3 regions of the Micromonospora sp. CNZ303 genome follow, and region 3 is predicted to be linked to each of the others. Evidence: predicted binding sites of a transcription regulator. Region 3 holds the regulator's gene; each other region holds the start of a gene.

Region 1 (3,273 bases), on a different contig from region 3:
CGCGGCCAGCAGGTCGACGTACTCGCCGTTGGCGGCGTTGAGGCCGTGACCCGGGTTGAGGTTGCGGACGTGCTCGACGACCACGCCACCCTCGAGACCGGCGTTGACGGCGATCTGCCGCAGCGGGGCGTCCAGCGCGATCTTGACGATCTGCGCGCCGGTCGCCTCGTCGCCGACCAGGTCCAGCTTGTCGAAGGCGGTCTTGCCGGCCTGCACCAGCGCGACGCCACCACCCGGGACGATGCCCTCCTCGACGGCGGCCTTCGCGTTGCGGACGGCGTCCTCGATGCGGTGCTTGCGCTCCTTCAGCTCGACCTCGGTGGCCGCGCCGACCTTGATCACCGCGACGCCGCCGGCCAGCTTGGCCAGCCGCTCCTGCAGCTTCTCGCGGTCGTAGTCGGAGTCGCTCTTGTCGATCTCGGCCCGGATCTGGTTGACCCGGCCCTGGATCTGCTCGGCGTCGCCGGCACCGTCGACGATGGTGGTCTCGTCCTTGGTCACCACGACCTTGCGGGCGCGGCCCAGCATGTCGAGGCCGACGGCGTCCAGCTTGAGGCCGACCTCCTCACTGATGACCTGGCCACCGGTGAGGATGGCGATGTCGGCCAGCATGGCCTTGCGGCGGTCACCGAAGCCCGGCGCCTTGACGGCGACGGACTTGAAGGTGCCCCGGACCTTGTTGACGACCAGGGTCGCCAGGGCCTCGCCCTCGATGTCCTCGGCGATGATCAGCAGCGGCTTGCCCGACTGCATGACCTTCTCCAGGATCGGGAGCAGGTCCTTCACCGACGAGATCTTGCTGTTGACGATCAGGAGGTAGGGGTCGTCGAAGACGGCCTCCATGCGCTCCGGGTCGGTCATGAAGTAGGCCGAGATGTAGCCCTTGTCGAAGCGCATACCCTCGGTGAGCTCCAGCTCCAGCCCGAAGGTGTTGCTCTCCTCGACGGTGATGACGCCTTCCTTGCCCACCTTGTCCATCGCCTCGGCGATGATCTCGCCGACGCTGGTGTCACCGGCGGAGATGGAGGCGGTGGAGGCGATCTGCTCCTTGGTCTCGACGTCCTTGGCGAGCTTGAGCAGCTCCTCCGAGACGCTGGCCACGGCGGCCTCGATGCCCCGCTTCAGGGCCATCGGGTTGGCACCGGCGGCCACGTTGCGCAGGCCCTCGCGGACCAGGGCCTGGGCCAGGACGGTCGCCGTCGTCGTGCCGTCACCGGCGACGTCGTCGGTCTTCTTCGCGACCTCCTTGACCAGCTCGGCGCCGATCTTCTCGTAGGGGTCCTCGAGCTCGATCTCCTTGGCGATGCTCACACCATCGTTGGTGATGGTGGGGGCACCCCACTTCTTCTCGAGGACGACGTTGCGGCCCTTGGGGCCGAGGGTCACCTTCACGGCGTCGGCGAGCTGGTTCATGCCCCGCTCGAGGCCGCGGCGCGCCTCTTCGTCGAACGCGATCATCTTGGCCATACGGCGTTGTCCTCCTGGACACTCACGGGCCACCCGGAGTGTGTGTCCCGGATGGGCCGCCTGGTGTACGCACCTTGGGACGTCGCCACCTGGCGACGACGACGTCTCCTCGGCCGGGCCGGATAGCCCGCGACGACCGGCCATGTGCCGCAGCCGCGTCTGGACGCCGCTACGACCGTGGCCCTACCGCCCCGACCATTGGCACTCACGGTATGCGAGTGCCAATGACTTGTTTAGCACTCTCCCCTGCCGAGTGCAAGCACGATGGGCCCGGTCAGCCGAGTTCGCTGGCGAGCCGCGCGCTGTCCACCGGCCCCTCGTGGGCGCGCTGCTCGGCGTACGTGACGACCAGGCCGACCAGCTGGGCGAGGTGGGTCGGCAGGGCCAGCACCGCACCCACCAGCGTCACCACGAGCACGCCGACCGCCGTGCCGGGCGACTCCAGCGGGGTGGTGCCGAACGGCAGCGTGCCGATGCCCTCCACCATGCCGGCGGCCCCGCTGCCGACGATCACCGCCGCCGCCACCAGCGCCACCCGGCCGAGCAGCAGACCGAGCCGGTCGTGGAACATGCGGAAGGAACGGCCGATCGGGTGCTGCCGCTCGAACAGGTAGACCGGGCCGGCCATGCTCAGCGCGAAGGCGAAGTAGATGCCGGGGATCACGCAGAGGCAGACCCCGAGCCCGATGATCACGCTCATCAGCAGGGTCCAGCCCCAGAGGCCCAGCGCCCGGCGCACCCCATAGGAGAGGGCGGCGCCCACGCTCACCGGTTGACCGGACGCCTGCCGGGTGACCACCCAGGTGCCGGCGGCCCAGCCGAGGCTCTGCACGAAGCCGAAGATGAGGGCGCCGCCCAGCACCACGGACAGCAGGACGACCGTGTCGGTCAGGAAGGTGTCGGGCAGCGCCGCCGGGTCGCCGGCCATCGACTCCTCCCACTTGGCGCTCGGGTCGACGACCAGCGAGAGCATCGACACCACCAGGGCCGGCAGCGCCTGGGTGAGCAGCAGGATCGGCAGCAGCAGCCGCCAGCCCCGGCGCACCGCGCCGACGCACCGGCCGAACCAGCCGTTGACGCCCGCGCCGGGCGGGGTGACGAGCAGGTCGGCCGGGTCGAGGCCGTGCCCCGGCGGGTACCACCCGTGGACCGGCTGCCCGGGGTACGCGACCGGGGCGCCCGGTTGCCCGGGATACGCGACCGGGGCGCCCGGTTGCCCGGGATACGCGACCGGGGCGCCCGGGTACCACGGCTGCCCGCCGTACGGGCCGGAGCCGACCGGGTACCCGCCGGTGGGCGGGAAGACCCAGTCCTGCGGCTGTTGCGGGCCCGTCGGCGCAGCACCGCCCGGGCCGACGGGGGGCGTCGCGGAGGGGTCGGGATCTCCCGGGGGCGGCGCGGCCTGGGGTGGCTGGTCGGACATGAACCCTCCTCAGCGATGGCTGGAACGGCTCACGATCCTCCCCTGCCGACGCAACCGCGCCGAAGCCCGCCCCCGTGGAGCAGATCGGCCGACAGCCCGCCCCCGTGGAGCGGACCGGCCGACGACCGCCCGGGCCACCCCCGGCCGGTGCCCCACGACCGGTGGTCGGGAGGGCGGTCGGCGCGGGGGCGCGGGAGGGACGCCCGTCAGGCGATGACGCGCACGCGCTCGGCCTGGGGGCCCTTCTGGCCCTGGGCGATCTCGAACTCGACCCGCTGGCCGTCGTCCAACGCCTTGTAGCCGTCCATCTCGATCGCCGAGAAGTGGACGAAGACGTCCTGCCCGCCGTCGACGGCGATGAAGCCGTAGCCCTTTTCGGAGTT
Region 2 (3,273 bases), on a different contig from region 3:
CGGTGAGGATCGCCATGTCCTGGAGCATCGCCTTGCGCCGGTCACCGAAGCCGGGGGCCTTGACCGCGCAGACCTTAAGGGTCTTGCGGATCGAGTTGACCACCAGCGTCGACAGCGCCTGGCCGTCGACGTCCTCGGCGATGATCAGCAGCGGCTTGCTGTTCTGGAGGACCTTCTCCAGCAGCGGCAGCAGCTCCTCGATCGCCGAGATCTTCTGGGTCGTGATCAGGATGTACGGGTCCTCCAGGACCGACTCCTGCGACTCCATGTCGGTGACGAAGTTCGGCGAGATGAAGCCCTTGTCGAACTGGAGACCCTCGGTCACGTCCAGCTCGGTGTGCAGGGCGGAGCCCTCCTCGACGGTGATGACACCGTCGCGGCCGACCCTCTCCATCGCCTCGGCGATCAGCTCGCCGATCGTGGCGTCCTGCGCGGAGATCGTCGCGACGTGCGCGATCGACTTCTTGTCGGCGACCTCGACGGCGCGGCCGAGCAGCGCCTCGGAGACCTTGGTGGCCGCCGCGTCGATGCCCCGCTTGAGGCCGGCCGGGTTGGCGCCGGCCGTGACGTTGCGCAGGCCCTCGCGGACCATGGCCTGGGCCAGCACGGTGGCGGTGGTGGTCCCGTCGCCGGCGACGTCGTTGGTCTTGGTCGCCACCTCCTTGACCAGCTGCGCACCGAGGTTCTCGTAGGGGTTGGTGAGCTCGATCTCCTTGGCGATGGTCACGCCGTCGTTGGTGATCGTGGGCACACCGAACTTCTTGTCCAGGACGACGTTGCGCCCGCGCGGGCCGAGGGTGACCTTGACCGCGTCCGCGAGGGCGTTGACACCGTGCTCGAGCAGGTGCCGGGCGTCGTCCGAGAAGCTCAGGATCTTCGCCATGAATGTCCCTTCGAAGCGTCGTCGCCCCGGCCCGGCGAGCCGGACCGGGGCGACGACACTGATCGGTTGCTTACTTCTCGATGACCGCGAGGACGTCGCGGGCGGAGAGCACCAGGTACTCCTCGCCGGCGTACTTGACCTCGGTGCCGCCGTACTTCGAGTAGATGACGGTGTCGCCGACGGAGACGTCAACCGGGATCCGGTTGCCCTTGTCGTCGATCCGGCCCGGGCCGACAGCGAGGACGGTGCCCTCCTGCGGCTTCTCCTTGGCGGTGTCGGGGATCACGATGCCCGACGCCGTGGTGGTCTCAGCCTCGTTCGCCTGGACCAGGATCCGGTCCTCGAGCGGCTTGATCGCAACCTTGGTCGCGGTAGTCACGGGCATACCCTCCTGGGGTACTGGTTTCGTTACCGGTCGGCGAGCCGACCGGCGTCAATCTGCCACATGCCACCGGGCGGGGCCGTCGTCGCGGGTGCCGGTCCGCCTGGCGTTCAGCGCCCGGGCCACGAGGCCCGGAAGCTGGCACCCTCGGGGTGAGAGTGCTAATCGCAGGTTATTCCTCGGCTAGCACTCCGTCAAGGAGAGTGCCAACCCGCCGGCCGGCGCGTCGGGTCCGCCGACCACAATGACCGGGTGGATCTCGACCAACTCGCCGCCCTGCGTACGCCCGAGGGGTCGGCCGCACTCGCCGCCGCCGCGCGGGTGGCCGGCGGCGATCCGCTGGCCGCGGCGGCCGCGCTCCGCTCGACGGGGCTGCCGGCCGGCCTGGCGTCGGCCGCCCTCACCCAGGCCGAGCTGCGCCGCCGGGCGGTCGGCAAGTTCGGGCCGGCGGCGGCCGGGATGTTCCTCACCCGGGCCGGGTTGGAGCAGGCCACGCGGGGCGTCGTCGCGGCACGGCGGGCCGAGCGGCTGCGGGCCGCCGGGGTGCGCGTCCTCGCCGACCTCGGCTGCGGCCTCGGCGCGGACGCGCTCGCCGCCGCCCGCGCCGGCATCCGGGTGTACGGCGTGGAGGCCGACCCGCTGACCGCCGCGATGGCCGCCGCGAACGCCGAGGCGGCCGGGCTGGCCGAGCTGTTCACGGTGGAGTGCGGCGACGCCACGGCGTTCGACGTGGACCGGGTCGACGGGGTGTTCTGCGACCCGGCGCGCCGGAAGGCGGGCACCGGGCGGCGGATCTTCGACCCGAACGCCTACTCGCCGCCCTGGGACTTCGTCGTCGGGCTGGCGGAGCGGGTGCCGCACACCGTCGTGAAGGTGGCGCCCGGCATCGACCACGCGCTGGTCCCGGCGGGCGCCGAGGCGGAGTGGGTGAGCGTCGACGGCGACCTGGTCGAGGCGGCCCTGTGGTGCGGCGAGCTGGCGCAGGTCCCCCGCCGCGCCACCCTGCTGCGCGGTAAGGAAGGGTCCCCTGTTAACGCTTCCGGTAGAGGAAGGGTCCCCTGCAATCAGCTGACGGGCTCCGGGGACGCCGAGGCACCGGTCGGCCCGGCGCGCCGCTTCCTGTACGACCCCGACCCGGCGGTGGTCCGCGCGCACCTGGTCGCGGAGCTGGCCGAGACGCTGGGCGCGACGCTGGCGGACCCGAGCATCGCCTACCTCTACGCGGACACGCCGACGCCGACGCCGTTCGCCCGCTGCCTGGAGGTCACCGACGTGCTGCCGTTCTCGCTCAAGCGGCTGCGCGCGCTGCTGCGGGAGCGCCGGGTCGGGCGGGTGGAGATCCTCAAGCGCGGGTCCGCCCTGGAGCCGGAGAAGCTCCGCCGGGACCTGCGGCTGACCGGGGACGAGGCGGCCAGCCTGGTGCTGACCCGGGTCGCCGGGGCGCCGACGGCGCTGGTCTGCCGGCCGGTCGGGTAGCGCGCGGGGGCGGCCGGCCTTTTCGGCTCGCGGGTCGTACGGGGTCGGGTTAGCTTGACCGTCATGGCGGGACAGGGCACTCCGGCGACCGCGCTGCTGACGAAGCGGAAGATCGCCCACAGCACCCATCCGTACGACGTCTCCCCGGACGCGCCCCACTACGGCGCGCTGGTCGCGGCGGCCCTGGGGGTGCCGCCGGAGCGGGTCTTCAAGTCGCTGGTCGCCGAGGTCGACGGTGCGCTGACGGTGGCGGTCGTGCCGGTCACCGGCGAGCTGGACCTCAAGGCGCTCGCCGCGGCGGTCGGCGGGAAGCGGGCCGCCATGGCCGACCGGGCGGTCGCCGAACGGGCCACCGGCTACGTGCGCGGCGGGATCAGCCCGCTCGGCCAGCGCCGGCGGCTGCCCACGGTGCTCGACTCGTCGGCGCTCGACCATCCCACCGTCTACGTCTCGGCGGGCCGGCGCGGGCTCCAGCTCCAGCTCGCCCCGCAGGACCTCGTCGCCCTCACCGGGGCGGTCATGGCCCCGCTGT
Region 3 (3,273 bases):
GATCGTGGAGGACGGCACCCGGCTGGCCGCCCGGATGCGGCGCGGCGAGCTGCCGTACCCCTCCGACGACGTCGCCGCGGACCGCTACCTCGCCGCGGACGCCGCCCTCGGCGCGGCCGGCCTCTCCTGGTACGAGGTGTCGAACTGGGCCCGCGACGAGGCGGCCCGGTGCCGGCACAACCTGCTCTACTGGACCGGGGCCGACTGGTGGGGCCTCGGCCCGGGGGCGCACAGCCACGTCGGCGGCGTGCGCTGGTGGAACGTCAAGCACCCCACGACGTACGCGAAGCGGCTGGCGGCGGGCGGCTCGCCCGGCCTGGCCCGCGAGGTGCTCACGGCCGACGAGGCGCACATGGAGGACGTCATGCTCCGGCTGCGCCTCGCCTCCGGGCTGCCCCTGGACGCCCTCGACGACGCCGGTCGGGCCGGTGCCGCGCGGGCCCTCGGCGCCGGGCTGCTGGCCGCCGACGAGCACGCGGCCGGGCGGGCCGTGCTGACCCTGCGCGGCCGGCTGCTCGCCGACGCGGTCGTGCGTGACCTGCTGCCCTGAACCGCGTGCCGGGGCCGGCCGGGGGAGCGGCCGACCCGGGTCACTTGGTGAAGGTGTAGGTCAGCGGGTAGCGGTAGAGCACGCCCTCGTTGGCCTTGAGCCCGCCGATGACGCCGAAGATCAGCGGCACCAGCCAGACGAGCATGGGGACGAAGAACAGCACCCCGCAGGTGATCAGCGTGACCACCCAGCTCAGCACCCCGACGATCGTCCAGGTGAGCTGGAAGTTCAGCGCCGCGGCGGCGTGCGCCCGGGCGGTCGGCGACTGCTGCCCCCGGACCATCAGCGCGATGAGCGGTGCCAGCCAGCCGAGCATGCCGCCGCCGACGATCACGCCGACCGGCCCGCCGAAGTGGGCGATCAGGGCCCAGGTCTTGTCCTCGTTGCTGGCGTAGCCGCCCGTCGGCGGTCCGTAGCCGCCACCGGCCGGATAGCCGGCCCCCGGCGCTCCGTAGCCGCCGGGCGGGGGGAAGCCTCCGGGCGGTCCGTAGCCGCCGGACGGTGGGTGGTCGCCGGGCGGTCCGTAGCCGCCGGGCGGCGGGTAGTCGCCGGGCGGTCCGTAGCCGCCCGACGGCGGCTGGTCACCGGTGGGCGGCGGATAGCCACCGGGTGGAGGATGGCTGCCCGGGCCCGGTGCCCCGGACAGTGGTGCGGTGGGGTCGCCGGAGCCGGCGGGGCCGGGAACCCCCGACGGGGCGGTCGGGTCCGGCGGGAAGCCGGGGTCCCCCGCGCCGGGAGGGCGAGGTGGTTCAGTCATGAAGGTCACGGTAGGGGCAGCCGGCAAGGCGGCACCAGCGCGACACCGGCCGGGACGCCCGGAACACCGGCCCCACGGGGGCGCCGGGCGGGCCCGCGCGGTCGCCGATCGGACTGATCACCCCAGGTCGATCATCGCGTCGGCGGCCCCGCCGACGTAGACTGGCACTCGCTACAGTCGAGTGCCAGCAGCCCGCCCCGGCCCCCCGCGTGCCGGGGCCGACGTGCGACAGGAGGTGGGGAGGATGGGTCTCGACGACCGCAAGCTCGCCGTGCTGCGCGCGATCGTCGAGGACTACGTCGCCACGCAGGAGCCCGTCGGCAGCAAGGCGCTGGTCGAGCGGCACCAGCTGGGGGTCTCACCGGCGACCGTCCGCAACGACATGGCCGTGCTGGAGGAGGAGGGCTACATCCGCCAGCCGCACACCAGCGCCGGCCGGGTGCCCACCGACCGGGGCTACCGGCTCTTCGTGGACCGGCTGTCTCGGGTGAAGCCGCTCAGCCCGGCCGAAAGGCGGGCGATCGAGCGTTTCCTGGTCGGCGCCGTCGACCTCGACGACGTGGTGCACCGCACCGTCCGGCTGCTGGCGCAACTCACCCGGCAGGTCGCCGTCGTGCAGTACCCGAGCCTGGCCCGTTCCTCGGTGCGCCACCTGGAGCTGGTGCCGATCTCCACCACCCGGCTGATGCTGGTCATGATCGCCGACACCGGCCGGGTCGAGCAGCGGCTGGTCGAGCTGCCCGCGCCGATCCGCGCCGACGACGTCACGGACCTGCGCCGGCTGGTCAACGAGAAGCTGGTCGGCACCCGGCTGTCGGAGACCCCGCCGCTGGTGCAGGCGCTCGTCGAGGAGTCGGTGCCGCACCTGCGCCCGGCCATGACCACCCTCTCCACCGTGCTGCTGGAGACGCTGATCGAGCGGCACGAGGAGCGGATCGCGCTGGCCGGGACGGCCAACCTCACCCGCGGCGGGCTGCTCGACTTCCAGGGCTCCCTGCGCCCCATCCTGGAGGCGCTGGAGGAGGAGGTCGTCATGCTCAAGCTCATCGGCGAGGCGGAGCCGAGCACGACGCGGGTGCTGATCGGCGACGAGAACGAGATCGACAACCTGCGCGCCGCCTCGGTGGTCAGCACCGGCTACGGGCCGGGCGCGACCAGCGTCGGCGGCCTCGGCGTGCTGGGGCCGACCCGGATGGACTACCCCGGCACCATCGCCACGGTGCGGGCCGTGGCACGCTACGTGGGCGAGCTGCTGGCCCAGAACTGACCAGTCAGGGCCGACGGCCGGCTCCGGCCGCCGACCGGCGCAACGCGAGACGAACATGAGGACACGGAACGCAGTGGCCAGGGACTACTACGGCATTCTCGGCGTGAGCCGGGAAGCCTCCGACGACGAGATCAAGCGCGCCTACCGCAAGTTGGCGCGGCAGTTCCACCCGGACGTGAATCCGGATCCGGAGGCCCAGGAGAAGTTCAAGGACATCAACGCCGCGTACGAGGTCCTCTCGGACGACCGGAAACGGCAGATCGTCGACCTGGGCGGTGACCCGCTCGCCCCCGGCGGCGGGGGAGCGGGCGGCCCGGGCGGCCCGGGCGGCGCCGGCCCGTTCGTCGGTTTCCAGGACATCATGGACGCGTTCTTCGGCGGCGCGGCCGGCGGTTCGCGGGGTCCGCGACCGCGGACCCGGCCCGGCGCCGACGCGATCCTGCGGCTGGAGTTGGACCTGCACGAGACCGCGTTCGGCGTCGAGGCGCCGATCACCGTCGACACCGCTGTGCTCTGCACCACCTGCTCCGGCGCCGGCACGGCGGCCGGCACCCACCTGGCCACCTGTGAGGCGTGCGCCGGCCGGGGCGAGGTGCAGTCCGTGCAGCGCACCTTCCTCGGCCAGGTGGTCTCCGCCCGGCCGTGCACGGTCTGCCAGGGATACGGCACCACCATCCCGCACCCGTGCCCGACCTGCGC

The links. The regulator HrcA, encoded in region 3, represses chaperone genes, less so after heat shock. The targets are predictions, from matches to a motif close to GGTTNGCACNCTCNNNNNGAGNGTGCNAACC.
Region 1: groL (chaperonin GroEL) is a predicted target of HrcA. The motif match lies at 1,664-1,694, and genes of this name have one in related genera.
Region 2: groES (co-chaperone GroES) is a predicted target of HrcA. The motif match lies at 1,402-1,432, and genes of this name have one in related genera.

Annotation. Positions count from the first base shown of each region.
Region 1 covers NZ_SLVT01000021.1:108,266-111,538, reverse strand. The annotation lists gene groL (chaperonin GroEL) at 1-1,467, opposite strand, end outside; gene EV374_RS27010 (DUF3824 domain-containing protein) at 1,742-2,890, opposite strand; gene EV374_RS27005 (cold-shock protein) at 3,097-3,273, opposite strand, start outside.
Region 2 covers NZ_SLVT01000001.1:299,597-302,869, reverse strand. The annotation lists gene groL (chaperonin GroEL) at 1-883, opposite strand, end outside; gene groES (co-chaperone GroES) at 954-1,268, opposite strand; gene EV374_RS01510 (THUMP-like domain-containing protein) at 1,518-2,741, shown strand; gene ybaK (Cys-tRNA(Pro) deacylase) at 2,805-3,273, shown strand, end outside.
Region 3 covers NZ_SLVT01000026.1:34,490-37,762, reverse strand. The annotation lists gene hemW (radical SAM family heme chaperone HemW) at 1-550, shown strand, start outside; gene EV374_RS29410 (DUF4870 domain-containing protein) at 591-1,307, opposite strand; gene hrcA (heat-inducible transcriptional repressor HrcA) at 1,552-2,574, shown strand; gene dnaJ (molecular chaperone DnaJ) at 2,648-3,273, shown strand, end outside.